Regions from separate parts of the Arthrobacter woluwensis genome, predicted to be linked through region 3. Evidence: riboswitches for the same ligand, from Rfam matches in the RefSeq annotation. Region 3 holds a riboswitch; each other region holds the start of a gene.
The links. A riboswitch is a leader RNA that binds a small molecule or an ion and turns the genes downstream of it on or off. The one in region 3 is predicted to bind S-adenosylmethionine.
Positions count from the first base shown of each region.

Region 1 (9,610 bases), 2.2 Mb from region 3:
GGCCAGTCTGGTGGCGGGACTCCTGCAGTCGAGCCCGGAGTTCCGCGCCCAGTGGGAGGCGCACGGCATCCGTGGGTTCACGCCCCGGACCCGCAGCTTCAACCACCTCGACGGCAGCACGGTCACCTACGAGCACCACCAGCTCACGCTCGCGGACGCCCCGGCGCTGAAGCTGATCGTCTACACGCCGGCACAGGACCCTGCGACGGACGACGGCGGCGCCGCCTCCCGCTGACCCCGCCCGGCCCGGCGTCGTCCGGGTCAGCCCCCCGTCGGCGTCGCCCACGCTTTCGTGGTTCACCCACGGACATTTCCGTGGGCGAACCACAAAGCCGTGGGTCCGGCCAGATCCGATGCAGCTACTGCAGAGTGGCCGAGAGCCGGCAGACGTTGTCCACGTACTTCGAGAGCACGGACCGTTCCTGCCACTCCTCCAGCGTCAGTTCCCGCGAAGTGGCCCGGTAGGCCTCCTGCACCTTCCGCAGCGCTGACACGATCTCGGGGCCCACCATCATGAGGGACACCTCGAAGTTCAGGGAGAAGGACCGCATGTCCATGTTGCTCGAGCCGAGGACCGCCACCTCCTCGTCCACCGTGAAGTGCTTCGCGTGCAGCACGGCGGGCGCTTTGTAGAGGAAGATCCGCACCCCGGCCTCGAGGAGGGCCTGGTAATAGGACCGCTGGGCGTGATGCACCAGGAACTGGTCGCCCTGCTCAGAGACGAAGAGCTCCACGTGAACGCCACGCTGAACGGCGGTGGTGATGGCATACAGCAGGGAATCGTCCGGGACGAAGTACGGGCTGCAGATGGAGACCCGCTCCTGCGCGGAGTAGATCAGCGTGTTGAACAGGCGCAGGTTGTTCTCCTGGGAGAACCCGGGCCCACTCGGCACCACCTGGGCCGGGATGTGGCCGTCGACCGCCTCGGGCAGGACGATCTGCTCCTCCAGGGATTCATCCGTCTCGCTCAGCCAGTCGGTGGCGAAGACGACGTTCAGGCTCGCGACCACCGGCCCCTCGACCCGGGCCATGAGCTCCACCCAGTGGCGGCCGGCCTTGCGGTGCTTGGGATTGTTGTAGGAGGGCTCCGTGAGGTTCTGCGACCCGGTGAAGGCCACCTCCCCGTCGACCACCATGATCTTGCGGTGGTTCCGGAGGTCCGGGCGGCGCCACTGCCCGGAGAACGGCATGACCGGAAGCATGCGCCGCCAGCGGATCTGGGAATTCTTCAGACGCCGCAGCAGCCGCCGGTAGCCCCGTACCCGCAGCGTGCCGATGTGATCGAACAGCAGGCGGACTTCCACCCCTCGTTCGGCCGCCTCCTCCAGGGCCGTGAACAGCGGTTCCGTCACCGAGTCGTACGCCATGATGTAGAACTCGACATTGACGTAGCGCTTGGCCCCGCGCGCCGCCGCCGTCATCGCATCGATCGATTCCAAGTAGCCGGGGATGAGTTCGACACGGTTCCGGGTGGTGAGCGGCTGGGCTCCGAGCCGGTGGTTGAGTTCGATCGCGGAACGCAGCCAGACCGGCAGGTGCAGCTGCTCGGACTCGCCTTCCAAGAGGGAGCTGGCCTCCCGCACCCGTCGGTTGACGTCCTCCAGTTCGCGGACGCGGCGGCCCTTGAGCCGGAAGTTGCCGAACAGCAGGAACAGGACCAGGCCGGCGTCGGGCACCAGGAAGATGGCCAGCAGCCACGCCATCGCCGTGGTGGGACGGCGATTGCCGGGCACCACACCGAGCAGGACGAGACGGATCACGATGTCGGCCATGACCCAGATGGTGAACCCCACCGACCACTCCTGAGGCCAGCTGTATGGCAGCACGCATCTCCCCCTTGTCGTGGTCGCGTTCCCCTCTCCGGATGGTCCCGGGTGGCCGCGGTCTCCCCTGAGAATATCCGTCCCCGGGCGTTTCCGGGGCGGGCTTCCCAGCGCGGCCCTGCGCGAACCTCTCCTCCCCTCGTGTTGTGTGCTCAGTTGTTGTGGGTATTCCGGCCGGACACCCGCAACAACTGAGCACGCAATGCTGGGCAGACACCACCGGGCCGCGCGCACCTCAGGGGCTGCGGCTCTAAGCTGGACCCATGACTTCGACGTCCCCCAGCACCGTGCTCGTGTTCCTCGATCCCGCCTTCCCGCAGGGCCGCGTGGCGGATGCCTCCGTGCCTCAGCTGATGGCGACGGACCTGGGCGCGACCCGCGGTGACGGTGTCTTCGAATCGCTCCTGGTGCTCGACGGCAAGCTCCGCAAGCTCCCCGCGCACCTGGCCCGCCTGGCCGGGTCCGCCGCCGCCCTGGACCTCGCGATCAGCGATGCGGACGTGTGGCGCGCGGCGATCGGCACGGCCGTGGACGAGTACCTCGAATCGCACCCCGGCGTGGACGAGTTCGTGGTGAAGCTGCTGGTCACGCGTGGCGTGGAGGGGGCGGGGGCGCCCACCGAGTGGGTGCAGGCCAGCCCGGCCCCCGCTCTGGGGAAGAAGCAGCGCGTGGAGGGGATCGACGTCGTGCTGCTGGACCGCGGCTACGACAGCGATCTCGCCGAGCGCGCCCCGTGGCTCCTGCTCGGCGCGAAGACCCTCAGCTACGCCGTTAACATGGCGGCGCTGCGGCACGCGCATTCGCTCGGCGCGGATGACGTGATCTTCACGTCCGCGGACGGCCGGGTGCTGGAAGGGCCGACCTCCACCGTGCTGCTCGCGCACCGTGACGTGAACGACGACGGCTCGGTCACCAAGCGTCTCGTCACGCCGCAGCTTGATGCCGGGATCCTCCCGGGCACCTCGCAGGGCGCCCTCTTCGCCGCGGCGAAGGAGGCAGGCTGGGAACTCGGCTACGGGCCGCTCGAGCCGGAGGACCTGTTCGACGCCGACGCCGTGTGGCTGATCTCCTCGATCCGCCTGATCGCACCGGTGAAGCACCTCGACGGCAGGACGATCGGCTCCGACCCGGCCGTTGCGGCGGAACTCACCGAGGAACTGAACCGGCTGTTCGCCGGCATCGAATAAGCGGGGTCGCGCGGCCGGAACCCCGACCTACAGCTCCGCGGCCATGACCACGCGCGGCCAGCGGTCCAGGCCGTGGGCGGCCTCCTCGGCGACCTTGGCGCGGAGCTCCGGCCCCCACTCCGATTCCGGCAGGACGGCGAATCCGAGCCGGGCGTAATAGGCCGCGTTCCAGGGGATCTCGCTGAAGGTCGTCAGGGTTGCTCGGCGCATCCCGCGATCCCGGGCGACGGTACGGAAGTGCTCCAGAAGCCGCGCGCCCAGCCCCTGCCGGCCGTGTCGCGGGTCGACGCTGAGCTGTTCCAGGTGGGCCTCGCCGTCCACCACCTCGCCGACGGCGTAGCCAGCCACTTCGACGGTGGCGTCCTCCACGCCGGGGACCGGCGCAACCCCGCCGGCCGGCACGGTCAGCACCCACGCCCAGCCGGACGCCGCGAAAGTGGCCAGTACGGCGTCACTGAAGGGCTCGTCGTCGGCGATCGAGGCCATCCCGGCCTGCCGGAAGAGTTCGCCGGCGGCACGTTCCAGGTCCTGGACGGCACGGAAGTCTGCAGTGGTCATGGCGCGGATCATCACTCCAGTCAACCAGTCCCGGGATTGCGCCGCATGACCCGGGATGAACGCCGGTGACGAATTGTGCCGCCCGATGAGGGCTGTCGTTGACCTTGGATGACGGCCGCCGCAGACTTCCAGGAGAACAAGGAGGACGAACAGGTGGAGAGCATCCGGCAGCTCGAGGAATGGCAGGGCCTGCGCGGCATCAACAGGGTCTGGGAGTTCGACGCGCCCGTTGAGACCGTGTTCCGCGCGCACACCGACCCGCTCTGGCTGGCCCGCTGGCTGGTGCCGGACGGCGTCGAACTGCGGTTCCGCCGCTGGGATGCCCGCACCGGCGGATCCTGGAGCTACTCCGTGGGCGCCGGCGGGGACGACTGGACCTTCTACGGCTCCTTCCACGAGGTCTCCGAGCCGTGGCGCATCGTGCAGACGGTGGAGGCGGAGGCCGACTCGCACGGCCCCGTCCTCGAAGTCCTCGACTTCCTCGAACTGCCCGGCGGCGGCTGCCGCCTCGAGGCCATCGCCATGTTCACCTCGCCCGCCGCCCGCGAAGAGGTCGGCGGCTCGGACGACGACGGCGGCCTGGCCCGCCTGACCGACCTCCTCTCCGAGCTGGGCGCCTTCTCCACCCCGCTGCCGCAGTAGAGTTACGCGCCCTCTGACCCCGCACGCGCCCTGTCGGACCCGCGCCCGAGCCCTTTCCCCGTCATCTGACGTCGCATCCGGAATGCCGTCGTCGCGAGTCCCGTTGCACGGGGCATCAGTGGGAACAGCATCAGTGAGAACAGTGCGCCGGACCGGCCCCTCACGCGAGAGGTGACCGGGACGACGCCGACAGCGCAAAGCGAGGAATCACCATGACACGTGCAGTGCGGTATGAAGAGTTCGGCGGACCCGAGGTCCTGCAGCTGGTCGCCGGCGAGGTGCCTCAGCCGGGCCCGGGCGAGGTCCGTGTCCGCGTCGCGGCCGCCGGTCTGAACCCGGTCGACTTCAAGATCTTCCACGGCGGCCCCGCGGCGGAGGCGTTCGGCGGAGCTCCCGGCTCCGGCGTCGGCAACGACTTCGCCGGCGAAATCGACGAACTCGGCGAGGGCGTCACGGGCTTCGCCGTGGGCGACCGGGTGTTCGGCGGCAAGCGGCACGAAGCGGTGGCCGACTTCGGTCCTGGTCCCCGCGAGCGGACTGCACCGCACCCCGGACGGACTCTCCGATGAGCTGGCCGCGACCCTGGACATCGCCGGACGGACCGCTGCCGCCGCGATCGACCAGTTGAAGCTGACGCCGGAGGACACCGTGTTGATCGGCGGGGCCGCGGGAGGCGTGGGCGTTCTGGCCACGCAGCTCGCCGTCGCGACCGGAGCCACGGTGATCGGGACAGCGTCCGAACGCAATCACGAATTCCTGCGCGGACTCGGCGCCGTGCCCGTCACGTATGGCGCGGGCCTGGCGGACCGCGTCGCGGAGATCGGCACGCCCACTGCCGCTGCTGACCTCAACGGCACCGAAGTGATCACCGTGGCGCAGGGCTTCGGTGTCCCCGCGGAGCGCATCACCGCGATCGCCGCGCACGGCCATCAGGACGGCGGGTTCATCGCGACCGGTGGCGGGGATGCCGGTCCGGGCGCGCTGGAGCGCATCGCGGCGGGCCTCGCCGACGGTTCCCTGGTCCTGCCCCTCGAAGCGACCTTCCCCGTGGAACAGGTGGCGGACGCCTACCGGCTGCTGGAGGAGGGCCACGTCCGCGGCAAGGTGGTCGTCACGCTCGACTGACGGGCGCAGCGCCGGGCCGGCCGGTTCCCGCGCCTTCACCCACGGAAACGTGGTTCACCCCCTGAAATTTCCCGGGGTGAACCACGTTTCCGGGGGCGCTTCCGTCAGCGCCCCTGGCAGAGCCCGCCCACAGAGGGGGTGTTGGATTCCCCGGCCCCGGCCTAGCGTGGAAGGGAGGGGCGACGCCCCGCCGCCGCCGTCGGGAGCACGGCGCATCACCCGGTGACGGTGGTTCCATCCGATCGAGGAAGGGGAACACCATGACGTCACTCTGGCTGGACCGGCCACCGATTGAGGGAGCCGGCGAATTCATTCCGGAGGCCCGCTACGACACCGTGGTCGTCGGCGCGGGACTGAGCGGACTGGCCACCGGGCTGCTGCTGGCCCGTGGCGGCCAGCGCGTCGCGATCGTGGAGGCCCGCGCCGTCGGCTCCGGCACCACCGGCAACACCACCGCGAAACTGAGCCTCCTGCAGGGCACCCGGCTGTCCGCGCTGCGTGACCGCCATCCGCTGAGTCTGGTGGAGGCCTACGTCGAGGGCAACCGGGAGGGTCAGGCCTGGCTCCTCCGATTCCTGGAGGAACAGGGCGTCCCCTTCCAGCGGCGTGACGCCTACGTCTTCTCCGTGACCGACGACGGCGCGCGGCAGCTGGGCGCCGAGTTCCAGGCCGCGCGGGACGCCGGGCTGGCCGTGGCTGAGGTCGCGGCCACGGAGCTGCCGTTCCCGATCACGGCCGCACTCCGCCTCGACGACCAGGCGCAGTTCGACCCGATGGACGTCCTGGAGGCCATGACCCGGGACTTCCTCGCCCACGACGGTGTGCTCCTGGAGGGCACCCGCGTCCACGACATCGAGCAGGAGGAGGAAGGCCTCATCCTCCGGACGTCCCGCGGCCGGCTCCTCGCGGACCGGGCCGTCCTCGCCACCGGCATTCCGTTCCTGGACCGCGGCGGCTACTTCGCCCGGCTCCACCCCTCGCAGTCCTACGCCGCGGCACTCCGGCTGCCTCCGGGCACGCCCGTCCCGCAGGGCATGTACCTCTCCGTCGAGACGCCAGCGCGGTCGCTCCGCAGCGCCCCGGACGACGACGGCGGCGACCTCCTCCTGATCGGAGGCAACGGTCACGCGACGGGCAAGGAACCCTCGCCCCAGGCCCGCCTGGACGAACTGCTCGACTGGGGCCGGCACCACTTCCCCGGAGCCGAGGTCACCCACACCTGGTCCGGCCAGGACTACCGTTCCGCGGACCGTCTGCCCTACATCGGACCGATGCCGTTCGGCGGAGGCCGGATCTTCGTGGCCACCGGGTACGACAAGTGGGGCATGAGCACCGGCATGGCGGCCGGGCTGGCCCTGAGTGCCGAGATCCTGGGCGGTCGGATGCCGTGGGCCGAGAGGCTGCGGGACCGTTCGGCCACCAGCCCCGGCCTGAGGTCCGGACTCGCGCAGAACGCCGCGGTCGCCGTCGACTGGGCCAAGGACTGGGTCAGTTCCCGTTTCCTCTCGCCGCCGGACGCCCACGAGGTGGTGCCGCGGGAGGGCCACGGCGTGGTGGCGCACGACGGCGACGGACCCGAGGCCGTCTCCACGGTCGGCGGGCGCACGTGCAGGCTCTCCGCCGTGTGCACGCACCGTGGCGGGATCGTGCGCTGGAACGACGCCGAACGCAGCTGGGACTGCCCTTTGCACGGGTCCCGGTTCGCCCCGGACGGCACGGTGCTCCAGGGACCGGCGACGCAGGATCTGGTGGTCGACTCCGTGGCCACCGGCGCCGCGACCCACGAGCCGGAGGAGTGAGCGCCGGCCGGTCCTGCGCGTTCACCCACGGAAACGTGGTTCACCCCCTGAAATTTCCCGGGGTGAACCACGTTTCCGTGGGTGCTGTTTCCGTGAGCGAATCCGCCCGGTTCATGACAGAAGATGAAGCCTCCCGTCACACTTCTCCCCGGGGCCTGGTGCTAGATTTTTTGCAGAGTAACGAGCACCGGTGACAAGCCCTGACTGACCGGTCGGCAACCCTCCACACGCGGCGGGGTGCCTCAGGTGACTACTCGGCATGTGTCAACTGCAAGCGCGAAGGAGCCCCACTTGCCTGCCCGCAAAGAACCCACGTCCGCCCCTGCCGGAACCGCCGGCGCCGCCAAGGCCACGACGCCCAGGAGCACCGCGGCCAAGCCCGCCACCCGGGCTCCGCGCACCACGAAGGCCGCGGCCGCCAAGCCGGCAGCCGCCAAGGCCTCCCCCGCGAAGGCCGCCACGACGACGGCGACCGCCCCCGCCGCCGAGCAGGCCACTGCCGCCGCGCCCGCCGTCGCGCCCCAGGACGTGACGGCCGAGACGCCCGCCCGCCTGCCCTACCGCCTCCTGACCGGCCCGGACACCCGCGAATTCTGCGAACGGGTCTCCGCCGCCCTGGCCGATGGGTACATCCTCTACGGGAGCCCGTCCGTGACCTTCAACGGGGAGACGGTGATCGCGGCCCAGGCCGTCGTCCTGCCCTACGCGCCGCCCGCGCCGCCGGCCCCGGTCGTCGACCCGTACGCCGTCCCCGCCACCGGCTTCGCCCCCTACGGCGGTGCCCTGTGAGCTACGCGGGTGACCTGACGCCACAGCAGGCCTGGAACAAGCTCAAGGACGGCGCCATCCTCGTGGACGTGCGCACCGAGGCGGAGTGGGCGCACATCGGCCGTCCGAAGGCCCCGTCCGGCGACCCCCTGTTCATCCAGTGGAACCTGGCCGGTGGCGCGCCGAACCAGGGCTTCCTCACGGAGCTCGCCGAGCAGGCGCCGGAGGCGGGCACCGCGGAGCTCGTGTTCCTGTGCCGCTCCGGGCAGCGCTCCATCGCGGCGGCCGAAGCCGCGACGGCGGCGGGCTGGTCCTCGTACAACGTCCTGGAAGGCTTCGAGGGCGTCCCGGACCGTTTCGGGGAGCGCACCGTGAACGGCTGGAAGAACAGCGGCCTGCCGACCACCATCGGGGCGTGAGGCATGGCGTTCAATCCTGAGGCCGCGTCCTGGTCGCCGGCCACGCAGGCCGTCCGGGGCGGGCTGGACCGCACGGGCTTCTACGAGACCTCCGAGGCGTTGTTCCTGAACTCGGGCTTCGTCTACGACTCCGCGGAGGCCGCCGAACGCGCCTTCACCGGTGAGGACGAGCGCTTCGTGTACTCGCGCTACGGCAATCCGACCGTCGCCACCTTCCAGGAGCGGCTGCGGCTGCTCGAAGGCACCGAGGCGTGCTTCGCGACGGCGTCCGGCATGTCCGCGGTGTTCACGGCCCTGGGCGCGCTGCTCGCCGCCGGGGACCGCGTGGTCGCGGCGCGGTCGCTGTTCGGTTCCTGCTTCGTGATCCTGAACGAGATCCTGCCGCGCTGGGGCGTGGAGACCGTGTTCGTCGACGGGCCCGATCTGGAGCAGTGGCGCGAGGCCCTGTCCGTGCCGACGCAGGCGGTGTTCTTCGAATCGCCGTCGAACCCGATGCAGGAGATCGTGGACATCGCCGCGGTCAGCGAGCTCGCGCACGCCGCGGGCGCCACCGTGGTGGCCGACAACGTCTTCGCCACCCCCATGCTGCAGCGCTGCACGGATCTGGGGGCCGACGTCGTCGTGTATTCCGGGACCAAGCACATCGACGGGCAGGGGCGCGTCATGGGCGGCGCGATCCTCGGGACCAAGGAGTTCATCGACGGGCCGGTGAAGAACCTCATGCGGCACACGGGGCCGTCGCTGTCGAGCTTCAACGCCTGGGTGCTGACGAAGGGCCTGGAGACGCTGGACATGCGCGTGCGGCACTCGTCCGCCTCCGCTCTGAAGCTGGCCGAGTGGCTCGAACGGCAGCCCGGGGTGACCTGGGTGAAGTATCCGTTGCTGCCCTCGCACCCGCAGTTCGAACTGGCGAAACAGCAGATGAGCGCGGGCGGCACCGTGCTGACGTTCGAGCTCGCGCCGCTTCCCGGCGGCACGGCCAAGGACGCGGCGTTCACGCTGCTCAACGGCCTGAAGATCGTGGACATCTCGAACAACCTGGGCGACTCCAAGAGCCTCATCACTCATCCGGCGACGACGACGCACCGCGCCATGGGTCCGGAAGGCCGGGCCTCGATCGGGCTGGGTGACGGTGTGGTGCGCTTGTCGGTCGGGCTGGAGGATGTGGACGACCTGATCCGCGACTTCGAGCAGGCGCTGGCGGGCTAGCCCCCTGGAATGCGGGGTCAGTTGATGCCGCGCGATCGGCGATCATGCGGCATCAACTGACCCCGCATCGGGTCTGGGCC
Region 1 covers NZ_JAUSXR010000001.1:3,106,255-3,115,864, forward strand. The annotation lists gene QFZ52_RS14270 (helix-turn-helix transcriptional regulator) at 1-235, shown strand, start outside; gene cls (cardiolipin synthase) at 360-1,772, opposite strand; gene QFZ52_RS14280 (aminodeoxychorismate lyase) at 2,087-3,010, shown strand; gene QFZ52_RS14285 (GNAT family N-acetyltransferase) at 3,038-3,568, opposite strand; gene QFZ52_RS14290 (SRPBCC domain-containing protein) at 3,677-4,210, shown strand; gene QFZ52_RS14295 (alcohol dehydrogenase catalytic domain-containing protein) at 4,423-4,779, shown strand; gene QFZ52_RS14300 (zinc-binding dehydrogenase) at 4,835-5,335, shown strand; gene QFZ52_RS14305 (FAD-dependent oxidoreductase) at 5,596-7,134, shown strand; SAM riboswitch class IV at 7,311-7,417, shown strand; gene QFZ52_RS16180 (DUF1737 domain-containing protein) at 7,426-7,923, shown strand; gene QFZ52_RS14315 (rhodanese-like domain-containing protein) at 7,920-8,321, shown strand; gene QFZ52_RS14320 (O-succinylhomoserine sulfhydrylase) at 8,325-9,530, shown strand.
Region 1: another riboswitch for S-adenosylmethionine. It lies ahead of QFZ52_RS16180 (DUF1737 domain-containing protein); the one in region 3 lies ahead of QFZ52_RS04055 (bifunctional o-acetylhomoserine/o-acetylserine sulfhydrylase).

Region 2 (9,610 bases), 1.3 Mb from region 3:
GACGGCCCATGACGCGGCGGTCCCGGCTGAGCAGGAAGAGCGGGATCAGGGCGAAGGGGATGCCGAAGCTCAGGGCGACCTGACTCAGCACCAGCACCTGGGTGGGATCCATGCCGACCGCCAGGATGATCACGGCGGGGATGAGGGTGAGGACCCGGCGCAGGAGGAGCGGGATCTGCACCTTGAGCAGGCCGCCCATGATCGTGGCGCCGGCGTAGGACCCGACCGCGGTGGAGGCGAGACCCGAGGCGAGCAGCCCGACGGCGAACACCGCGCCGATGACCGGGCCGAGCGTCGTCGTGATGGCGGCGTGCGCGCCCTCGATGCTGTCGGTGCCCTCCCGGCCGCTCAGGGCGGAGGCCGCGAGCAGCAGCATGCCGATGTTCACGGCGCCGGCGATGGCCAGGGCGGAGACGACGTCCCAGCGGGTGGCCCGGATGAGGCGGCTCAGAGCCCGGTCGTCCGGTTCCGGGCCACCCACCGGGCGGTGCCGGTCCCGGGAGAGCGCGGAGTGCACGTAGATCGCGTGGGGCATGACGGTCGCACCGAGCATGCTCGCCGCCAGCATCACGGACTCGGTGCCCTGGAAGCGGGGCACCAGGCCTCCGAGCACACCGCCGGCGCTGGGCGGGCTCACGATCAGACCGCACAGGAACCCCACTGTGATGACGGCGAGCAGCACGATGATCGCGTTCTCGAAGCTGCGCTGGCGCCGCCGGTTCTGCATCAGGAGCAGGACCATGGACGCCGCGCCGATGATGATGCCGCCGAGGGGCAGCGGGATGCCGAACAGCAGGTTGAGGGCGATGGCGCCGCCGACCACCTCCGCGAGATCCGTGGCGACGGCCACCGTCTCGGCTTGCAGCCAGAAGAGCCGCCGGCCCCACGTGGGGAACCTCTGCCCCAGGAGTTCGGGGAGGGAGCGTCCGGTGACCAGCCCGAGCTTGGCGGACTGGTACTGGACCATGACGGCCATGATGTTCGCGGCCACGAGGACCCAGACCAGCAGATAGCCGAACTGGGCGCCCGCGGTCAGGTTGGCCGCGACATTGCCCGGGTCCACATAGGCGATGGCGGCGACGAAGGCCGGCCCGAGCAGCAGGATTCCCGCGCCGCGGCGTGGTGCGACGACTCCTGGGGACAGCTCGGTCTTCATCTCATCCTCCTTTAGGCGAGCCGAACCAGGTAATTTCGGCTTGCCTAAAACTCTAGGCTCGGAGACCTCTCGGCGCAAGTGTGACCGTCAGCGCCGCGTGGTCTTCCACGCGTAGCAGCGGTAGGGGAGGGTGAGGATCTCCCCGGGGCGATGTCCGAGATGCTCGCAGAGGTACCACTCGAGGTTGCTGAGGACCTTCTCCCGGGTGGGGGCGGACGCCCGCAGGTAGTAGCTCCGGGATTTGGTCAGCTCCAGGAGATCCTCCGGCGTCACCCGGTCCTGCCACGGGATCACCGCGGCCTGGAGCTCGGTGAAGCCGGGCCCGACGGCGGGCACGAAGTGCGGCTTGATGACGTCACCGGCGTGCATGATGCGGGACAGCCGGTGCACCCACGGGACGGACGTGTCCAGCTGGTTCCAGATCAGTGCGAGGGTCCCGCCCGGCCGCAGGACCCGGAGGGCCTCCGCGCTCGCGGCGAGAGGATCGAACCAGTGCCAGGCCTGGGCCACCGCGATCAGATCGGCGCTCTCCGCACGAAGCCCCGTGGCCTCCGCCGTTCCCTGAACGGTCGCGACGCCGGGGAGTTCCGCATGCAGCTGGGCCAGCATGTCGGCGGAGGGCTCCACGGCCGTCACGTCCAGGCCGAGATCCACGAGCAGCGCGGTGTATTTGCCGGTGCCCGCTCCCAGGTCCACGGCCGATCGCGCGCCGTCCGGCACGCACCATGCAGCTGACTCCGCCGGATACGAAGGCCGGACCTGAGCGTAGTGCTCCCCGCCCTGTTCGAACGCGCGGCCCATCTCCCGGCGGGTGGTGGTGTCCATGCGGGGACCACCGGGCGGCGACACGTGACGGGCTGACATGCTGACTCCTGGACGATGACGGGATCCGCCCGCGGAGCGCGGGGCGGCTTGCCGTTTAAGGGTCGCACAGGGGGCGGACGCGCCGGCCCCTGTGCGACCGGACGTGCTGCGTCAGAGGATCAGTCCGTGGTGGTGCAGGGCGCGGCGCCCGCCGTGCCGGGGGTGTTCGGCGCCCAGTGCGGGTAGCTGCGCTGATCGTTCGCGGGAACCCAGCGTCCGGCGTCGACCACGTAGTCCCAGCCGAGACCGCGTTCGCGCAGCTGCCGGATCCCCTCGATGAGGCACTCGGCGTCCTCGAGCCGCGACCCCAGACCGAAGCTGGCCCGGAGCGATCCGGCGGGCAGGCCCAGCCGCTTGAGCAGCGGGTGGGCGCAGAACTTGCCGTCCCGGAGTCCCACCCCGTGCTCGGCGGAGAGGTAAGCAGCCACGAGGCCGGCGTCGTAACCCTCCACGGAGAAGTTCACCACGCCGATCGAGTCGGTGGAATCGCTGAAGATGCGGTGCACGGTGACGCCGTCCAGGGCGGCGAGACCGTCCTCCAGGTGGCGGCGGATGTCCGCCTCGTGCTGCTGCCACGAGTCGTGGTCGAGGGATGCCAGGACCTGGGTCGCCCGGGCCAGGGTGGCCGCGCCGAGGACGTTCGGGGAGCCGCCCTCATGCCGGGCCGGTCCGGTGGTCCAGACGACCGAATCGAGGCGGGCCTCCCGCACGGCGCCGCCGCCGAGCAGGTGGGGAGTCCCGGCGTCGAGCCAATCGGCACGGCCCACCAGGACTCCGGCGCCGAACGGCGCGTACAGCTTGTGGCCGGAGAAGGCGAGGAAGTCGACGTCGAGCGCGGTGATGTCGATCCGGCGGTGCGGCGCCAGCTGGGCGGCATCCACGACGATCCGGGCGCCGTACTCGTGCGCCAAGGCGGCGAGCTCGGCGATCGGCAGGATCTCACCGGTGACATTGGAAGCGCCCGTCACGGCCAGGAGGGCGACACCGCCGGCTTCGAGCTCCTCCCGGAGGGCCTCCACGGTGGCCGCGATGGTCTCCCGCGCCACGAGGCTCCGGTGACCGACCCGCTGCCAGGGGAGCAGATTGGCGTGGTGCTCGATGTCCAGGTAGAGCACGTCGCCGGCCTGTTCGCCCTGGCGCTGGGGGAGGCAGCCCGCCAGCACGTTCAGCGAATCGGTGGTGTTGCGCGTGAAGATCACCAGGTCATCCGGACGTCCGCCCACGAAGTCGCGCACGATCTCCCGGGCATTCTCGTACACCGAGGTGCTGATCTGCGAGGCGTAGCCGGCGCCGCGGTGCACGCTCGCGTAGTACGGCAGGATCTCGTTCAGGTAGGCCGAGACCACGCTGAGCGCGGGGGCGGAGGCGCCGTAGTCGAGATTGGCGTACCGGGCCGTGCCGCCCTGGATGAGCGGGGCCTGGATCTCCGCGCCGGTGACCGCGGCGAACGGATTGGCGGCCAACGACGGCGCGTGGGCGCGACCGGTTCCGGCGGCGGTGGAGCGGGGGGCGAGGGTGTTGACGGACATGCTGGACCTCTGCATCGTGGAGGGGCCCGCACAGGCGGGCACCGCGCTTGCCGCACCACTTTCTGTGGCCGGCCTGGTCGTCACCCGGGGCACCCCACCGCGTCTGGAGGGTTGCCGGCCAGCAAACCGGGGTTTTGCGCTGGCACTCGTGACCTGATTACGAGAGTAAAACAGCGGCGCGTCCCCGAAGGAACGCGCCGCCAATATTACGTGGAATATGACCTGCTCAGGGGGCCTGCAGCAGATCGTCCAGCCCGGGATTGAGCCTCCGGAGGAACTCTGAATGCAGGATGCCGTTGCTGGCCACCGCGTTGCCGCCGAACGGGCCGTCCTGCCCGTCGAGCGAGGTGAAGCGGCCACCGGCCTCGGTGACGATCGGCACGAGCGCCGCCATGTCGTAGAGGTTCAGCTCCGGCTCGCAGGCGAGGTCCACGGCGCCTTCGGCCAGGAGGCAGTAGGACCAGAAGTCGCCGTAGGCGCGGGTGCGCCAGACCGTGTCGTGGAGGTCGAGGAACTCGTCCCGCAGGCCGAGTTCCTTCCAGCCGCCCAGGCTGGAGTAGGAGAGGGAGGCGTCCTCGAGGCGGTGGACGTCGGACACCTTCAGCCGGGTGGCCGAGGCGAGGGAACGGCCCGTGTAGGCGCCATGGCCCTTGGAGGCCCACCAGCGGCGGCCCAGGGCGGGGGCGCTGACGACGCCGACCACCACCTGATCGTCCTCGATGAGGGCGATCAGCGTGGCCCAGACGGGCACGCCGCGCACGAAGTTCTTGGTGCCGTCGATCGGATCGATGACCCAGCGGCGGGAGGAGTGGCCCGTGGTGCCGAACTCCTCGCCGATGACGGAGTCCCGAGGCCGGGCCCGGGACAGCTGGGCGCGGATGTACTCCTCGGCGCTCCGGTCCGCATCGCTCACCGGTGTCAGATCCGGCTTGGTCTCGACCTTCAGATCCTGGGCTTTGAAGCGCGCCATGGTCTGGGCATCCACCTGGTCCGCCATGACATGGGCAAGCCGGAGGTCATCGGTGTAGTTCTGGGAGGAGTCCATCATGGGTTAAACCGTACCCACAAAGCACGCATCCCAGCTCATCCGGGGCGTGGACGTGACCGCGCCGTCAGGGAGTGCCGAGCTCCTTGGCCTCGCGTTCCTCCTGCGTTCCGGCGTCCAGCACCCGGCGCAGCGACTCCAGCCGCGAGGCTCCGGCGGGCCCGGCGTGTCCCTCGGCCACCCAGGCATCCAGGCCGCAGCCGATCGCCTGCGCGCCGTGCTTGCAGCCGCGCTCGCAGGCCTCGGTGCCGGGCGCCAGATCCGGGAACGCCTGCAGGATGCGTTCGGGATCGACCAGGGCGAGGCCGAAGGACCGGACGCCGGGAGTGTCCACGATCCACGTTCCGGGCCGCGCCCCCGGCATCTGGAGTGCCAGGGCGGAGCTGGACGTGTGGCGTCCGCGGCCGGTGACGGCGTTGACCTGTCCGGTGGCCCGTTCGGATCCCGTCAGGGCGTTGACCATGGTCGACTTGCCGACGCCGGAGTGCCCCAGGAGGACGCTGACGGAGCCGTCGAGCTCCTCCCGCAGTTCCTCGACGGCGGTGCCCAGCAGGGAGGCGGAACCGCCGTCGGCGCTCCGGGCGTCGATCCCGCTGGCTCCCGCCTCCGTGGTGCGGCTGATGATGACTTTGAGATCCAGGGCCTGGTAGTTCGCCAGCAGCTCGGCGGGGTCCTTCACGTCGGCCTTGGTGATGAGCAGGATCGGCTCGATCCCGGCGTCGTACGCGGCCACGAGGGCGCGGTCGATGAAGCCGGTGCGGGGCTCGGGGTTCGCGGCCGCGACCACGACCACGAGCTTGTCCGCGTTGGCGACGACGACGCGCTCCACCGGGTCGGTGTCGTCCGCGCTGCGCCGCAGAAGCGTCTTGCGGGGTTCGATGCGGACCAGCCGGGCCAGCGTGTCGGGATCTCCGGAGACGTCGCCCACGAGGGCCACGAAGTCGCCGACCACGACCGGGTTGCGCCGGAGCTCCTTCGCCCGCGCCGCGATCACCGTCCGCTCCTGCGGCGTCCCCTCGTCCAGGACGGCGGTGTAGCGTCCGCGGTCCACGGTGATGATGCGCCCGATCACCGCATCCGAGTGGCTCGGGCGGTCTTTCGTGCGGGGCCGGGACCCTCGTTTGCTCGGCCGGAGCCGGACATCGGATTCATCCCAGGAGGACAGGGAACGACCGGACTGACCCTGCCCCACGTCAGGAGCCAGCCTGAGTGCCGGCGGGCGAGATCTGCTCCGTGTCCCCTGCGCGTCCGTCCAGCATGGCCGTCCAGAGTGCGGGGAAATCGGGCATGGTCTTGGCGGTGGTGGCGATGTCCTCCACGAACGTCCCCGGCACGGCCAGACCCCAGATGGCGCCCGCGGTGGCCATGCGATGGTCTGCATAACTGTCCAGGACGGCGCCGTGCAGAGGGACGGGCCGGATGATCAGGCCGTCGGCGGTCTCCTCCGCGTCGCCACCCATCCGGCGGATCTCGGTGACGAGGGCCTCGAGCCGGTTGGTCTCGTGACCGCGCAGATGAGCGATGCCGCTCAGGCGCGACGGCGAGTCGGCCAGGGCGCACAGCGCTGCGACCGTCGGAGCCAGTTCGCTCGTGTCGGCGAAGTCGCCGCCCAGGATCCGGGACCCGCCCTGCACCACGAGGGTGGAGCCGTCCAGGGTCACGGTCGCGCCCATCCGGGTGAGGATGTCTCGCCAGAGGTCGCCCACCTGCGTGGTGGGGCTGGGCCAATGCGGCACGCGGACGGTGCCGCCCGTGACGAGCGCCGCTGCGAGGAACGGACCGGCGTTGCTGAGGTCCTGCTCGATCCGGACGTCGAAGGCGCTGATGGGGCCGGGGGAGACGAACCAGTGGTCCGGCACGGAGTCGTCCACCGTGACACCCAGGGACCGGAGGACTTCGACGGTCATCCGGATGTGGTCCAGGCTGGGCACGGGCTTGCCGGCGTGCTCGATGTGGAGGCCATCGTCGAAGCGGGCGCCGACCAGGAGGAGGGCCGAGACGAACTGGCTGCTCCCGCTCGCGTCGATGATCACGTGGCCGCCGGGGACGGAGCCTTCGCCGCGCACGGTGAAGGGGAGCGACGCCGGGGCGCCGCCGTCGTCGGACGTCAGGGTGATGCCGAGCGCCGCGAGTGCCTGGATGATCGCGCCCATGGGGCGCTGACGGGCGTGGGGGTCACCGTCGAAGTGGGTGTCACCCCTGCGCAGGGCCGCCAGCGGGGGGACGAACCGCATGACTGTCCCGGCGAGCCCGCAGTCCACGCTCACGGCGGAGGCCGGGGCGTCCTGGGGGATCGGGGTGATGACCAGATCCGGACCGAAGGACCCGTCCCCGGGGACCTCCTCCACGGTGGCGCCCAGGCTGCGCAGGGCCGCGATCATCAGCGCCGAGTCGCGGGAATGCAGAGGCGCGCGGAGCCGGGAGGGGCCGTCCGCGAGTGCGGCGAGCACGAGGTAGCGGTTGGTCAGGGATTTGGAACCCGGCACCGAGACGGTCGCGTCGACCGGACCGGTGGCCAGGGGCGCCGCCCAGGGCTGGACGACAGGGGCTTGCTGCGGCACGAATCAGTCTCCCTTGGAGGCGCCGGCGCCACCCTCGGGCCGGTTCTGCACACGCCACACGAGGCTCGGCTTCCCCGCGGTGTCCACGATGGCCAGCAGGGCGGCGCCGTTGAGCGAGAGGTTCTTCAGGAGCTGATTGCGGCGAGCCGCGCGGCCTTCCTTGGTGGTCGCGTCAGCGGCGCGGTACTCCAGAGCCGTGGTGCACGCGGCGGAGGCGGCGAGCACCAGAGCGGCGAGACGCGGCAGTTTGCCGAAGGCGAAGAGAGCGCCCGCACCCAGCTGCGCGCCGCCGGCTGCGCGATTCAGGAAGGCGTCCCCGAGCTCGACCGGCAGGGTGTCCGCCACGCGGCGTGCCAGCACGGCGGGCCGGACGGTGGGATCCTGGGCCTTCTTGATCTTGTGGATGCCGTCGGCGATGAAGCTGCTGGCGAGGAGCGGACGGGCAAGGATTCGAACCATGGACACGAGACCTCCTGGAGAGATGGGTTCACCTGGTGGGTCACGGGACAGGAGCGCCCGGACTACCTCTAGTCTTGCATCTTTGCGGAATAATTGCGCCGCGGAACCGGTTGTCCGAAGCAGTGATGACACGAGGAGAAGCCTCGTGCCGACGATGTTTCAGGAGTGCCCATGCCCGTGGTCTTGGATCGCCCGGCCGCACCCGTGGGCTGGACCGGTGGCTCCCGGGTTCCGGCCCTGTCCGCGGGGCTAGACTGGGACGCGATGAACACCACGGAATCGGAGATCCCCGGGTCCGGAGCCGCAGCGGCCCGGAAGACGGACGAAGAAGCAACGGGGCGGTCGGCCTCGGACAGCAGTGCGGTGGATGTCGCGTCCGAGAGCGACGACCAGCGGCGGGCCCGTTTCGAGCGGGACGCCATGCAGTACGTGGACCAGCTGTATTCGGCGGCCATGCGCATGGCCAGGAACCCCGCCGACGCTGAGGATCTGGTGCAGGAGGCCTACACCAAGGCGTTCTCGGCCTTCCACCAGTACAAGCCCGGAACGAATCTGAAGGCCTGGCTGTACCGCATCCTGACCAACACGTACATCAACCTCTACCGCAAGCGGCAGCGCGAGCCTCTGCAGTCCCATGGGGAGACCATCGAGGACTGGCAGCTGGCGCGGGCGGAGTCCCATACGTCAACGGGCCTCCGTTCCGCTGAGACGGAAGCCCTGGACCACCTGCCGGACTCGGACGTCAAGCGGGCCCTGCAGTCCATTCCGGAGGAATTCCGGCTGGCGGTGTACTTCGCGGACGTCGAAGGCTTCGCGTACAAAGAGATCTCAGAAATCATGAACACCCCGATCGGGACGGTCATGTCCCGCCTGCACCGTGGACGCCGGATGCTCCGCGAGATGCTGGCGGAGTACGCGGCGGAACGGGGGATCGGCGTGCGGCGCACCGCGGCCGACACGGCACCAGTGGAGAAAGCGAAATGAAAGACTGCCAAGGCCTGGGCGATTGTGAAGACGCCCGTATTGAACGCATCTACGAATACCTCGACGGCGCGCTGCCCCGCGCCGATGTCGAGGAGATCAAGGATCACCTGGCGAACTGCCCCAACTGCCTGGAGCAGCACGACCTCGAATGCATGATCCGGTCCATGGTGAAGCGTTCCTGCACGGAAGCCGCCCCGGACCAGCTGAAGCAGAGCATCCTGGAGAAGATCCACGCCGCCCGCGGCTGACCTTCGACCCTCGCGGCGCGCCGAGCCTCGGCGCCAGCTGAATTCCGTGGAAGCCCCTGTGCCCGTCCCGAGTGGACCGGCACGGGGGCTTTTCCGTGCCCTGGGACGCGGCTTCGCAGGAGGCTGTCTTCCGCTCGGTCGCCTGTTGTTAATTGTTTAACTTTTTCTGTAACAGTCATTGAAGAGGACTGTGACGATCTGGTCTTGTGGAAGTGATCACAGCCCGGCCCACCCGGCCGGAGCATCCTGTGGTCCTCGCACCTCCACCCTGAAAGGTGATCACCATGAGACAGAAGATCGTGAGCGCAGCCTCCGCCGGGGTCCTGACCCTGGGTCTGGGCCTGTTCGGCGTATTGCTTCCCGCCGGCCCGGCCCAGGCGGCCATCACCCCTACCTCGACGGACTCCGACGGCGACGGCCTGCCCGACGCCTGGGAGACCAACGGCGTCGACACGAACGGGGACGGCGTCATCGACCTTGACCTTCCCGCGCTGGGGGCTGACCCGCACCGGGCGGACCTCTTCGTCGAGCTGGACTACATGCCGGGTCTCCTGCCGTCCACGGCGGAGCTCGACAGGATCCGGCAGGGCTTCGCGGACCTCCCCGTCAACAACCCCGACGGCACGACCGGCGTCACGATCCACCTCGACGCGGGATCAGCACGTGGAGCGGCCTACGATCTGGGCGGCGGCAATGAGATCCCGTACAAGCAGAACCTGAGCGGCGTGGACGAGGTCCGCACACTTCGGCAGCAGTACTCCGAC
Region 2 covers NZ_JAUSXR010000001.1:2,208,495-2,218,104, reverse strand. The annotation lists gene QFZ52_RS10115 (Nramp family divalent metal transporter) at 1-1,156, opposite strand, end outside; gene QFZ52_RS10110 (class I SAM-dependent methyltransferase) at 1,244-2,020, opposite strand; gene QFZ52_RS10105 (aminotransferase class V-fold PLP-dependent enzyme) at 2,140-3,549, opposite strand; SAM riboswitch class IV at 3,588-3,703, opposite strand; gene hisN (histidinol-phosphatase) at 3,776-4,597, opposite strand; gene rsgA (ribosome small subunit-dependent GTPase A) at 4,662-5,786, opposite strand; gene aroA (3-phosphoshikimate 1-carboxyvinyltransferase) at 5,788-7,155, opposite strand; gene QFZ52_RS10085 (DoxX family membrane protein) at 7,159-7,614, opposite strand; gene QFZ52_RS10080 (sigma-70 family RNA polymerase sigma factor) at 7,786-8,598, shown strand; gene rsrA (mycothiol system anti-sigma-R factor) at 8,595-8,846, shown strand; gene QFZ52_RS10070 (zinc-dependent metalloprotease family protein) at 9,131-9,610, shown strand, end outside.
Region 2: another riboswitch for S-adenosylmethionine. It lies ahead of QFZ52_RS10105 (aminotransferase class V-fold PLP-dependent enzyme); the one in region 3 lies ahead of QFZ52_RS04055 (bifunctional o-acetylhomoserine/o-acetylserine sulfhydrylase).

Region 3 (9,610 bases):
CTCGCCGACAAGCTCAGCCGCGGGCCGCTCTCCTCCGCGACGTCCACTTTGAATCCTTCCCGCAATCAGCGGGAGTTCTTCGATCTGCTGTACCAGTTGCTGGACATCGTGTTCTCGCTGGTGCCGGTGCTGCTCGCCTTCTACCTCCTCGCCACCTTCCTGCCGTGGCGCGGCGTCGCCGGGCGCAAGCCCTGGCGGGGGATGGGCTTCGACCTGGCGCATCCGGTGCGCGACGCCGGGACCGGCCTGGCGCTCGCGGTCGGCATCGGCGCGGGAACGCTGGCGCTGTACGCGGCGGGCCGGGCGCTCGGCGTCACGACGGCGATCATCCCGGCCGCCCTGGACGCCCACTGGTGGACGGTGCCGGTCCTGGTGCTGTCGGGCATCCGGCACGGCGTGCTGGAGGAGACCCTGGTGGTCGGCTACCTGTTCCGGCGGCTCGGGCAGCTGCGCTTCTCACCGCTCTGGATCGTGCTGGCGAGCGCCCTGCTCCGGGGCAGCTATCACCTGTATCAGGGGTTCGGACCGTTCCTCGGCAATGTGGTGATGGGGCTGGTGTTCGGGTGGGTGTACCTGAAGTGGCGGCGCGTGATGCCGCTCGTGGTGGCGCATGCCCTGCTCGATGTGGGGGCGTTCGTGGGCTACGACCTGTTCGGCAAGGCGATCGGGCTGGGCTAGGCGTGGGCGCTCGGCCCGGGCACGGGTGCCCGTGCCGTCAGCGGGCGCCGAGCAGTTCTTTGCTGAGCGCCGTGGCCAGGTCGTCGAAGCCGTTCAATCGCTCCCGGGCCGCCGGTGACACCTTGCCGGTGCCCTGGCCGCGGTCCGGCAGGGCCGACATCTCGACCAGCAGCAGGCCCGGCGCCTCGGCCGTGGTGTCCGCGATCAGGGCGGTCCTCCGGGTGTCCGGCGCGCCGCGGAGCACCTCCCCGGAGCTGGTCTTGGCCGCATGCCCGGCGAAGTCGGTGTCGCGGGCGGTGCGGGTCTGCGTGAGGAGCAGCCTGCTGTTCAGCGGCAGATCCGCCACGGCGCCGATGCGCACCACCACACTGTGGCTCGGCTCGACGAATTCGCACAGCACCGGGAGGACACCGGGGTTGAGTACTCCGTCGCCCGGAGGGACGGCCGTGACCGCCTCCAGCGCCGACCCCGCGATCCTCCGGACCGTCGGGGCCGCGGCCGTGCACAGGGTGTCGGCATCCGCTGCGCCGTACGCGACGGTCTGCCGCGGGTCCGAGGACGCGGCGGCACCCGTGGCGGGTGCGCACTTCCGGAGGTCCTGGTCCACGACGTGGGAGCACGCTCCGGGCGCCGCGAGGTCCGGCTCCGTCGCCGAGTACACGAGGGGCGTCTTCGCGAGGGTCTGCGGCGCGGCCTTGGCGAGGACGGGGATGAGCTTCTGCGCGAGCGCGGAGGCGTCGGCGCACGTCGCCGCCTCGGCCTGTGCCTGGATGACACGGTCGCGCACGGGCGTCTGGTTCGGCCAGGCGTCCCAGAGGAGCGTGCAGCCGGCTCCGGAATCCTTCCAGAACAGGACATCGGTCCCCGCGATCGGCCGCACCTCGCTGTCCTGCCAGCCGCCCCCGGTGCGCAGTTTTGCCAGAGGCTGCCGGTAGGCCAGCGTGAGGGCCTGCCGGGTGTAGACGGGCGCGCCGCCCGAGGCCGCCGCGTCCCGCCAGACACCGCATTCGGCGAGGCTGCTGGTGAAGGACTTGCGGGGCGCCAGGGCCTGCCCGGTGGGGAGGGGCCCGAGTGCCGAGGACAGGACATCGCACACGGAGACGCCGGGCCGGGGGTCCTTCCGCGCGAACGACGCCGGATCATCCCGCAGGCGCGGAGCGACGGCCTTGGCGTACGCCTCGGGCTGCGTGCAGTCGTAGGCGCCCACCGCATCCTGGGCGAGGGTGATGGCGTGGTCGAAGTCGACCGGCAGGCTGATCGTGCACCGGCCGGTCGCCTTGGTGGAGCGGTAGGCCACCACACCGCCGAGATCGAGCCGCTCCTGCCAGTGCCGCTGGGAGGCGGTGCTGTCCGCGTAGCTCACGGCCTGCACACCCTCATCCTGGACCCGGCAGTCGAACGGCGTGGTGCTGACGAGCTCGGGTTTCCGCCCGAGGACCGCGGTGGTGCGGGGCTCGAGCAGCGCGCACGGATCGACGGCCGCCAGCTGCCGCCGGACGGCGGCCTGGTCGCGGTCCGGGTTGCCTGCTGGGACGACCCGCTGCGTCGGCGACGGCGCCGGCGGGGCGGGCCGGCCGCCGTCGGGGGTGCAGGACGTGACCAGCAGGGTCAGCAGTGCGAGTGCGGCTGCGAGTGATGTTCTCTTCATGGGCCCTCCCTCTGGGCTCTGACACCGCGCCCGCGCCGGCGAGCGTGGCCTGATCAGCGAGCGGCTCCGCGGACCTCTGGGCGGCCGTGGCCTCGTCGGTGCGTGGCGCCGTCGCTGGTGGACTCATCGTACTGAACACGGGCCGCTCCGAAAGAGGAGGTGGCGCCGGGGAAGCGGGGTACGACGAAGGCCGCCGCTCCGCGCGATGCGGAACAGGCGGCCTTCAGGCGGCGTGGGCGGGTGAGCCTCAGAGGGTCACGGAGCCGTTCGCCGTTTCGAAGGTCACGGACATGATGCCGGGGGTGCCGTGCGGAGCGATCCACTCCACGGCGACGTCCTCCAGCGGGTTCTCCACTTCCTCGCCGAGCCACTCGGTCACGCGTTCCGCGGAACCGGCGATGGTGAGGCTGGAGACCCTGACGTCGCTCGGGTACACGAGCGACGGGTGGAGGGTGGAGTCACCCTCCCACTTGAGCATGTACGGCACCTGCGGGTCCGCGATGAGACCCAGGATGCCGATCTGCTTCCAGATGAGCTCGCGGCCGTCGGGGAACTTGCGGTTCCCGGGGACGGCCTCGCGGCCCAGACGTGATTCGAAGGGGGCCAGGTCGTCCACGGCGACGCACCAGCCCATCCACCCACCGCCCATCGCGGAGCGGGCCCGCACGGCCTGGCCGAACGGTGCCTTGTCCGAAGCGGGGTGGTCCAGGACTTCCACGACCTCAAGATACTTGTGGTCGGCCAAGGGGAAGATCATGTTGCGGGTGCCGAAACGGGGGTGTACCCCACCGCGCACCGCGTGCAGTCCAAGAGCGGCAGAAATGCGCTCCGCCGTGGCCTCCAGGCCATCGCGTTCACAAGCGTAAGAAACGTGATCCATGCGCATGGCATCATCCTTGCACTTTGTGACTAGGCACTCAGCTTAGGGTTACCTAAGTCACGCGACGGCGGCGGATTCCCGGCAGCCCGGGCGGAATTCCCCGGTTCCGGGCCTGGGTGTCCAGGCCCGGAACGCGCGGTCAGGGTGTGCTGGAGCGGCTGGGCCGGCGGCAGAGGTCCCTGGCTGGGGATGCCTTGCGGAGCAGTTGCGGGGCTTGCTCGGTTGCAGCCCCTGCTCAGTTGGAGACCTGGTCAGTTGCAGACTCTGACGTGGCGGTAGCCGAGCACCTTGTCCCCGGCCCTGTTGTACACATTGGCCGCGATGCCGACGCACTTGCCCCTCATGTTGGTCAGCTGAACCCCGCCGGCGTAGTACTCGTAGATCCCGTGGTCGTGGGAGTACACCGAGCTCGTGGCGATGTTGAGCTGGAGGTTGGTGGCGCCGGCCTTGTTGTCGTAGAGCATGGCGCAGGCGGTGCCGCCGTTGTTGGTGGAGTACCAGTACTGAATGGTGGCGGTGGTGCCGGCCACCGCATAGGTGTTCTTCTTGATCCCGGAGCATTGCTTCACCACCTGGCCGTGCTGTTCCAGAGTCCCGGCGGACGCCGGAGCGCTCGAGGCGAGCAGGCCTGCCACGGCGAGTCCGGCGGTGGCGACGGCGGCCAGGAGGCGCCGGCCGAACGGCGATGTGTGATGTGTCTGAATCCCCATGATGAAACTCCTCGATGGTGCGGGTGAGTGATGGTTCAGAGTCAACCCCACCGCGCTGCGGAGGGGAATGGGCAGACCTCCCCATTCGCCTTGCCGCCGCAGGCGAGGGCCTCTGGGACGTTCTGTGACGCAGCCCTTTTCCGCGTTCCCTCCGGCCCCCTACCCTGGGTTGCAGGTCATGAGTGCCAGCATCGAGCCCCGGCTTGCTGGCCGGCAACCCTCCGTCCGCGGCGGGGTGCCCCGGGTGAAGACCAGGCGGGTCGGCATGCACGCCGGCACGCAAGCGCGGGCCGTGGGCGCCGTCTCTTTCCCTTCAGGTTCTCCTTCGGGAAGGCTGACGCCGCGATGGTGGGGGAGACCGTTCCTGGCCCTTGAAATCTAAGGAAAGCCATGACCAACAACTGGTCCTTCGAAACCCGCCAGATCCATGTCGGACAGGAGCCGGACGCCGTCACCGGCGCGCGGGCCCTGCCGATCTACCAGACCACGTCCTTCGTGTTCCCGAGTGCCGAGAGCGCCGCCAACCGCTTCGCGCTCGCCGAACTGGCCCCTATCTACACCCGCATCGGCAACCCGACGCAGGACGCCGTCGAACAGCGCATCGCCAGCCTCGAAGGCGGCCTGGCGGCCCTGCTGCTCAGCTCCGGCCAGGCCGCGGAGACGTTCGCCATCCTCAACGTGGCCGAGGCGGGTGACCACGTGGTGGCCAGCCCCAGCCTGTACGGCGGCACCTACAACCTCCTGGCCAACACCCTGAAGAAGTTCGGCATCGAGGTCACCTTCGTCGAGGACCCGGACAATCTGGACCACTGGCGCGCCGCCGTCCGGCCGACCACCAAGCTCTTCTTCGCCGAGGTCGTCTCCAACCCGCGGCAGGACATCCTGGACATCGAGGGCGTGGCCTCCGTGGCGCACGAATCCGGCGTCCCGCTGATCGTGGACAACACCCTTGCCACCCCGTACCTCATCCGGCCTCTCGAGTGGGGCGCGGACATCGTGGTGCATTCGGCCACCAAGTACCTGGGCGGTCACGGCAGCGCGATCGCCGGTGTGATCGTGGACTCCGGCAAGTTCGACTTCGGCGCGGACCCGGAGAAGTTCCCGGGCTTCAACACCCCGGACGAGAGCTACAACGGACTCGTCTACGCCCGCGACCTCGGCGCGGACGGTGCGCTGGGCGCCAACCTCAGCTACATCCTGAAGGCCCGCGTGCAGCTGCTGCGTGACCTTGGATCCGCCGTCAGCCCGTTCAACGCGTTCCTCATCGCGCAGGGCCTCGAGACGCTGAGCCTCCGCGTCGAGCGCCACGTGGAGAACGCGCTGAAGGTCGCCGAGTTCCTGGAGGCGCGCGACGACGTCGAACGCGTCGCGTACGCAGGCCTGCCGAGCAGCCCGTGGTACGAGCGGGGGCGCAAGTACGGTCCGAACGGCATCGGCGCCGTGGTGGCGTTCGAGATCGCCGGCGGACTCGAAGCCGGCAAGGCGTTCGTGGACGCGCTGGAACTCCACTCGCATGTGGCGAACCTGGGCGATGTCCGTTCCCTCGTCATCCACCCGGCGTCCACCACGCACGCCCAGCTCAGCGAGGCCGGTCAGCGCGCCGCGGGCGTCACCCCGGGTCTGGTCCGTCTCGCAGTGGGCATCGAGCACATCGACGACATCCTGGCCGATCTGGACGCCGGTTTCCGGGCCGCGAAGGCCGCCGTCTGAGCCCCTCGGGGCATCCGCGGGACATCCACGGGCCGCGCATTCTTCGGAATGCGCGGCCCTTGCTGCCACTTGGGCGAACATAAATCCCGAGAGCCTGTCTCATGAAGCGTCATCTTCAGAAACGGCCTCTTCCGATCCTTTACACTGGTCCGAGAGTCACGAGTGCCAGCGCCAAACCCCGGTTCGCTGGCCGGCAACCCTCCTCCTGCGGTGGGGTGCCCCGGGTGAAGACTCGGCCCAGCGCCGGCCGGCGCGGGCAAGCTCAGGAATAGAGGCCCCATGACTATCGCTGCATCCCGTCCACTGTCCACTGCGCGGGACACCACCACCCGCGAGGAGCGCGACGCCGACGCGCGCCACGGTGTGCAGCGCACCGCCGTCGTCGGGCCGCTGGAGCTGGAGGCCGGCGGGAAGCTGCCGGACGTCACCCTCGCGTACGAGACCTGGGGGACGCTCGCGCCCGATGGCGGCAACGCGGTCCTGATCCAGCACGCCCTCACGGGAAGCGCGCACGTCGCACAGGGTGACACGGACGAGGAGGGCTGGTGGGACGGACTGGTCGGCCCGGGCCGCGCGATCGACACGGACCGGTTCTTCGTGGTGGCCGTGAACATCATCGGCGGCTGCAACGGCAGCACGGGGCCGTCCAGCCCCGCCCCCGATGGCAAACCGTGGGGTTCCCGGTTCCCGTTCATCACGCTCCGCGACGCGGCGGTCGCCGAGGCGCGGCTCGCGGATCAGCTGGGCATCCGGCAGTGGTTCGCGGTGGTCGGCGGGTCCATGGGTGGCGCGCGGGCGCTGGAATGGGCCGCGGGGTTCCCCGAGCGGGTCCGCAAGTGCGCGGTGATCGCGATCGGCGCCCACAGCACCGCCGAGCAGATCGCCCTGGCCCAGGCGCAGACCCTCGCCATCCGCCAGGACCCGGCCTTCCGCGACGGCGACTACTACGACGGCCCGGCGCCCGAGGCGGGCCTGGCCCTGGCGCGCCGGATCGCGCACATCTCCTATCGCAGTGAGGCGGAGCTCGAGGCCCGCTTCAGCCGCAAACCCCAGGAGGGCGAGTCGCCGCTCAACGCCTCCGCCCTCGCCGAACGGGGCCGGTACCAGGTGGAGAGCTACCTGGACCATCAGGGCGGCAAGCTCGTCCGCCGTTTCGACGCCAACAGCTACATCGCGCTGACGGAAGCGCTCATGAGCCACGACGTCGGCCGCGGCCGCGGCGGCGTCGAGGCGGCGCTGGCGGACAGCCCGGTCGAGTTCTTCGTCGCCGCGGTGGAGTCCGACCGGCTCTACCTGCCCCGGCAGTCCGAGGCCCTCGCCGCGGCCCTGCCCGGAGACGTCACGGTGCACCGGATCGCCTCGGAGATCGGCCACGACGGCTTCCTCACGGAAGCGGGCCAGCTCGGCGCGCTGCTCGGCCGGACGCTTTTCGCCTGAGGCGGGCCTATCCGGCATTCTCAACCCCGCCTCCAGATTCCCATCCGGCCCTCACAACCCATCCGGCCCTCACAACCCATTGACTGCTCCATAGGAAGTCATTCCGCCGCGAAATCCGGGGAAAACGACATCCTATGGAGCAGTCGCTGAGGGGATCTCCGCAGGTCCGGATGGGATAATCCCGTCATGGCTCTGGAAAACCTGCTGCTCCGTCTCGACCGCATCGCCGGAGGCCGCCAGGCCGGCGTCCGCATCGGGGAGCGGCAGCGGCTCCATCCGAAGACGCGGCGCGCTTTCACCTGGGTGCTGTGGCTCCTGGTGCTGGAGCTCGTGCTGGGAGTCGGGGCCGTCGTCGTCGCGCTGGTGCTGTCGAGCAGCGGCGAGCCGGTGCCGTTCGCCGTCTGGATGCGCACCGTGGTGGTGCTCGGGATGACGGCCACCCTGTTCTACTTCGCGTGGCGCGCGACCAAGGGCTGGTACTGGGCGTACCAGCGGCTCCGGCTGTTCGCGCAGATCTTCCCCGTGGTCACGCTCGTCATGGCCGCGATCCCCGGGCTGTATCCGCTGTGGATGGTGACCGAGCAGATCGTGTTCAGCCTCATCATGATCGGCATCGCCGACTTCCTCACGAGCGATCACATGAGGATCGCGTTCCGGAAGCCCGGCGCGCCCCGGGACCTGGATCCGGATCTGGACCCGGACGACCAGGCCCCGGACGATCAGGCCCCGGCGGCGTCCTGAGTCAGAGCTCCTGACCCGGCAGGAACACCGGCCCCGCCACCGGGCGCTTGGGCTGGATGCCGTCGCCCGACGACTGGTGCCGCAGGCGGCGCAGGACCCACGGGAACAGGTGCTCGCGTGCCCACAGGAAGTCCTCGGTGCGAGCGGTGCGCCACGTCTTCTCCGGCATGGGCTTGGGGGAGAGCGGTTCCAGAGTGTGCTGGACGTTCAGGGCGTCCAGGACCATCGTCGCGATGGTGTGGTGGCCGAGGGGCGAGAAGTGGAGGCGGTCCTGGTCCCAGTACTGCGAGCCGGCGAGCTGCCGCAGCGACCACATGTCCGCGATCACGGCGTCGTGCCGCGCGGCCACGGTGCGCAGGTTCTCGTTGTAGATGGCCACCTTGCCGCGGAGCGGGCTCAACACGGTCGACACCGTGTCCGGGCCGTTGAACAGCACCACCGTGGCGCCCTCGGAGGCGAGACGGCCGACGGCGGCGTCCAGCGTGTTGGCGAGGGCGTCGGGATCGCCGCCGGGACGGATGAGGTCGTTGCCGCCGGCGGAGATGGTGATCAGATCCGGCTTGAGGTCCAGGCAGGGGTCCACCTGCTCATCGATGATCTGCTGCAGGAGACGCCCGCGGATGGCGAGGTTGGCATACGCGAAGTCCGGGTGTCCGGCGCTCAATTCCTCCGCCACGCGGTCCGCCCAGCCGCGGTGGCCGCCCGGGCTCGCCGGCTCGGGATCGCCGATGCCCTCCGTGAAGGAGTCGCCGAGGGCCACGTACCGGGACCACGGGTGGCCGCCGTCGCTCTCCTGCTGAACTTGAGGAGAGGAAGCCGGCGCGGGAAATACTGGCCCTGAAGATAACTGAGAGGAGTCGCTCATTCTTCCCATCATGCCCCCGGGCGGCTCGGTTACGCCACCGTAGCTTCCGGAACGCGCCGCCCTCTTCGGCCGGGCCGATCAGGCCGTGATGGCAGAATACGAGCCATGAGTCTTGACGCCCCCGCCTTCCCCGCACCCACCGTCCTCTGGTCCGTCCCCGAAGATCAGCGGCAGGGCCGGCCTCTGCTGGTGCTTCTGCACGGCTACGGCGCCAACGAGGCGGACCTGTTCGGGCTGGCGGATCAGCTCCCGGACGAATTCGTGGTCGCGAGCGTGCGTGCGCCCCTGACGATGGGGCCGGGGTTCACCTGGTTCCCGCTCACCGGATCCCTCGATTACTCCTTCGACGCCGTCAAGGCCGCGACCGACTACGTCCTCGAGTGGCTGGACGGGGTGCGCGAGGAGTTCACCTCCGTGAGCCTTCTGGGGTTCTCCATGGGCATGGCGATGGCCACCAGCATGTGGCGCCGCCGCCCGCAGGACTTCGCGGCGATCGTGGGGCTGTCAGGTTTCGCCGTCGAGGGTGGCACCGACTGGTTCCGGGACGCGGAGCTCGACGGCAGCACGCCCTTCTTCTGGGGCCGCGATCCGCAGGACCCCGTGATCCCGCGCGAGAAGGTCGATTTCACCGCGGCCTGGCTGCTCGGCAAGGCCCGCGCCACCAAGGTGCAGTACAGCGGCGTGTGGCACGGCATCAGCCCTCAGGAAGTGGGGCACGTCGCCGAATTCCTCGGCTTCGAGGTGCTCAGCCCGCAGCGATGACGCGGACGCTCTGACCGTTGACCGTCACCACGTCGCCCGTCGTCAGCTGACGGCCCCGGCGGTCTTCGATGTCGCCGTTGACCTTGACCAGCCCGTTCTTGATGAGCTCGGTCGCCTCCACGCCGTCGTCGGCGAGGGAGGAGAGCTTGAGAAGCTGACCCAGGCGGATCATCGAATCC
Region 3 covers NZ_JAUSXR010000001.1:920,511-930,120, forward strand. The annotation lists gene QFZ52_RS04035 (CPBP family intramembrane glutamic endopeptidase) at 1-678, shown strand, start outside; gene QFZ52_RS04040 (hypothetical protein) at 716-2,326, opposite strand; gene QFZ52_RS04045 (VOC family protein) at 2,574-3,212, opposite strand; gene QFZ52_RS04050 (hypothetical protein) at 3,458-3,916, opposite strand; SAM riboswitch class IV at 4,091-4,208, shown strand; gene QFZ52_RS04055 (bifunctional o-acetylhomoserine/o-acetylserine sulfhydrylase) at 4,307-5,626, shown strand; SAM riboswitch class IV at 5,781-5,895, shown strand; gene metX (homoserine O-acetyltransferase MetX) at 5,906-7,063, shown strand; gene QFZ52_RS04065 (hypothetical protein) at 7,250-7,804, shown strand; gene QFZ52_RS04070 (SGNH/GDSL hydrolase family protein) at 7,806-8,669, opposite strand; gene QFZ52_RS04075 (alpha/beta hydrolase) at 8,775-9,431, shown strand; gene QFZ52_RS04080 (RNA-binding S4 domain-containing protein) at 9,415-9,610, opposite strand, start outside.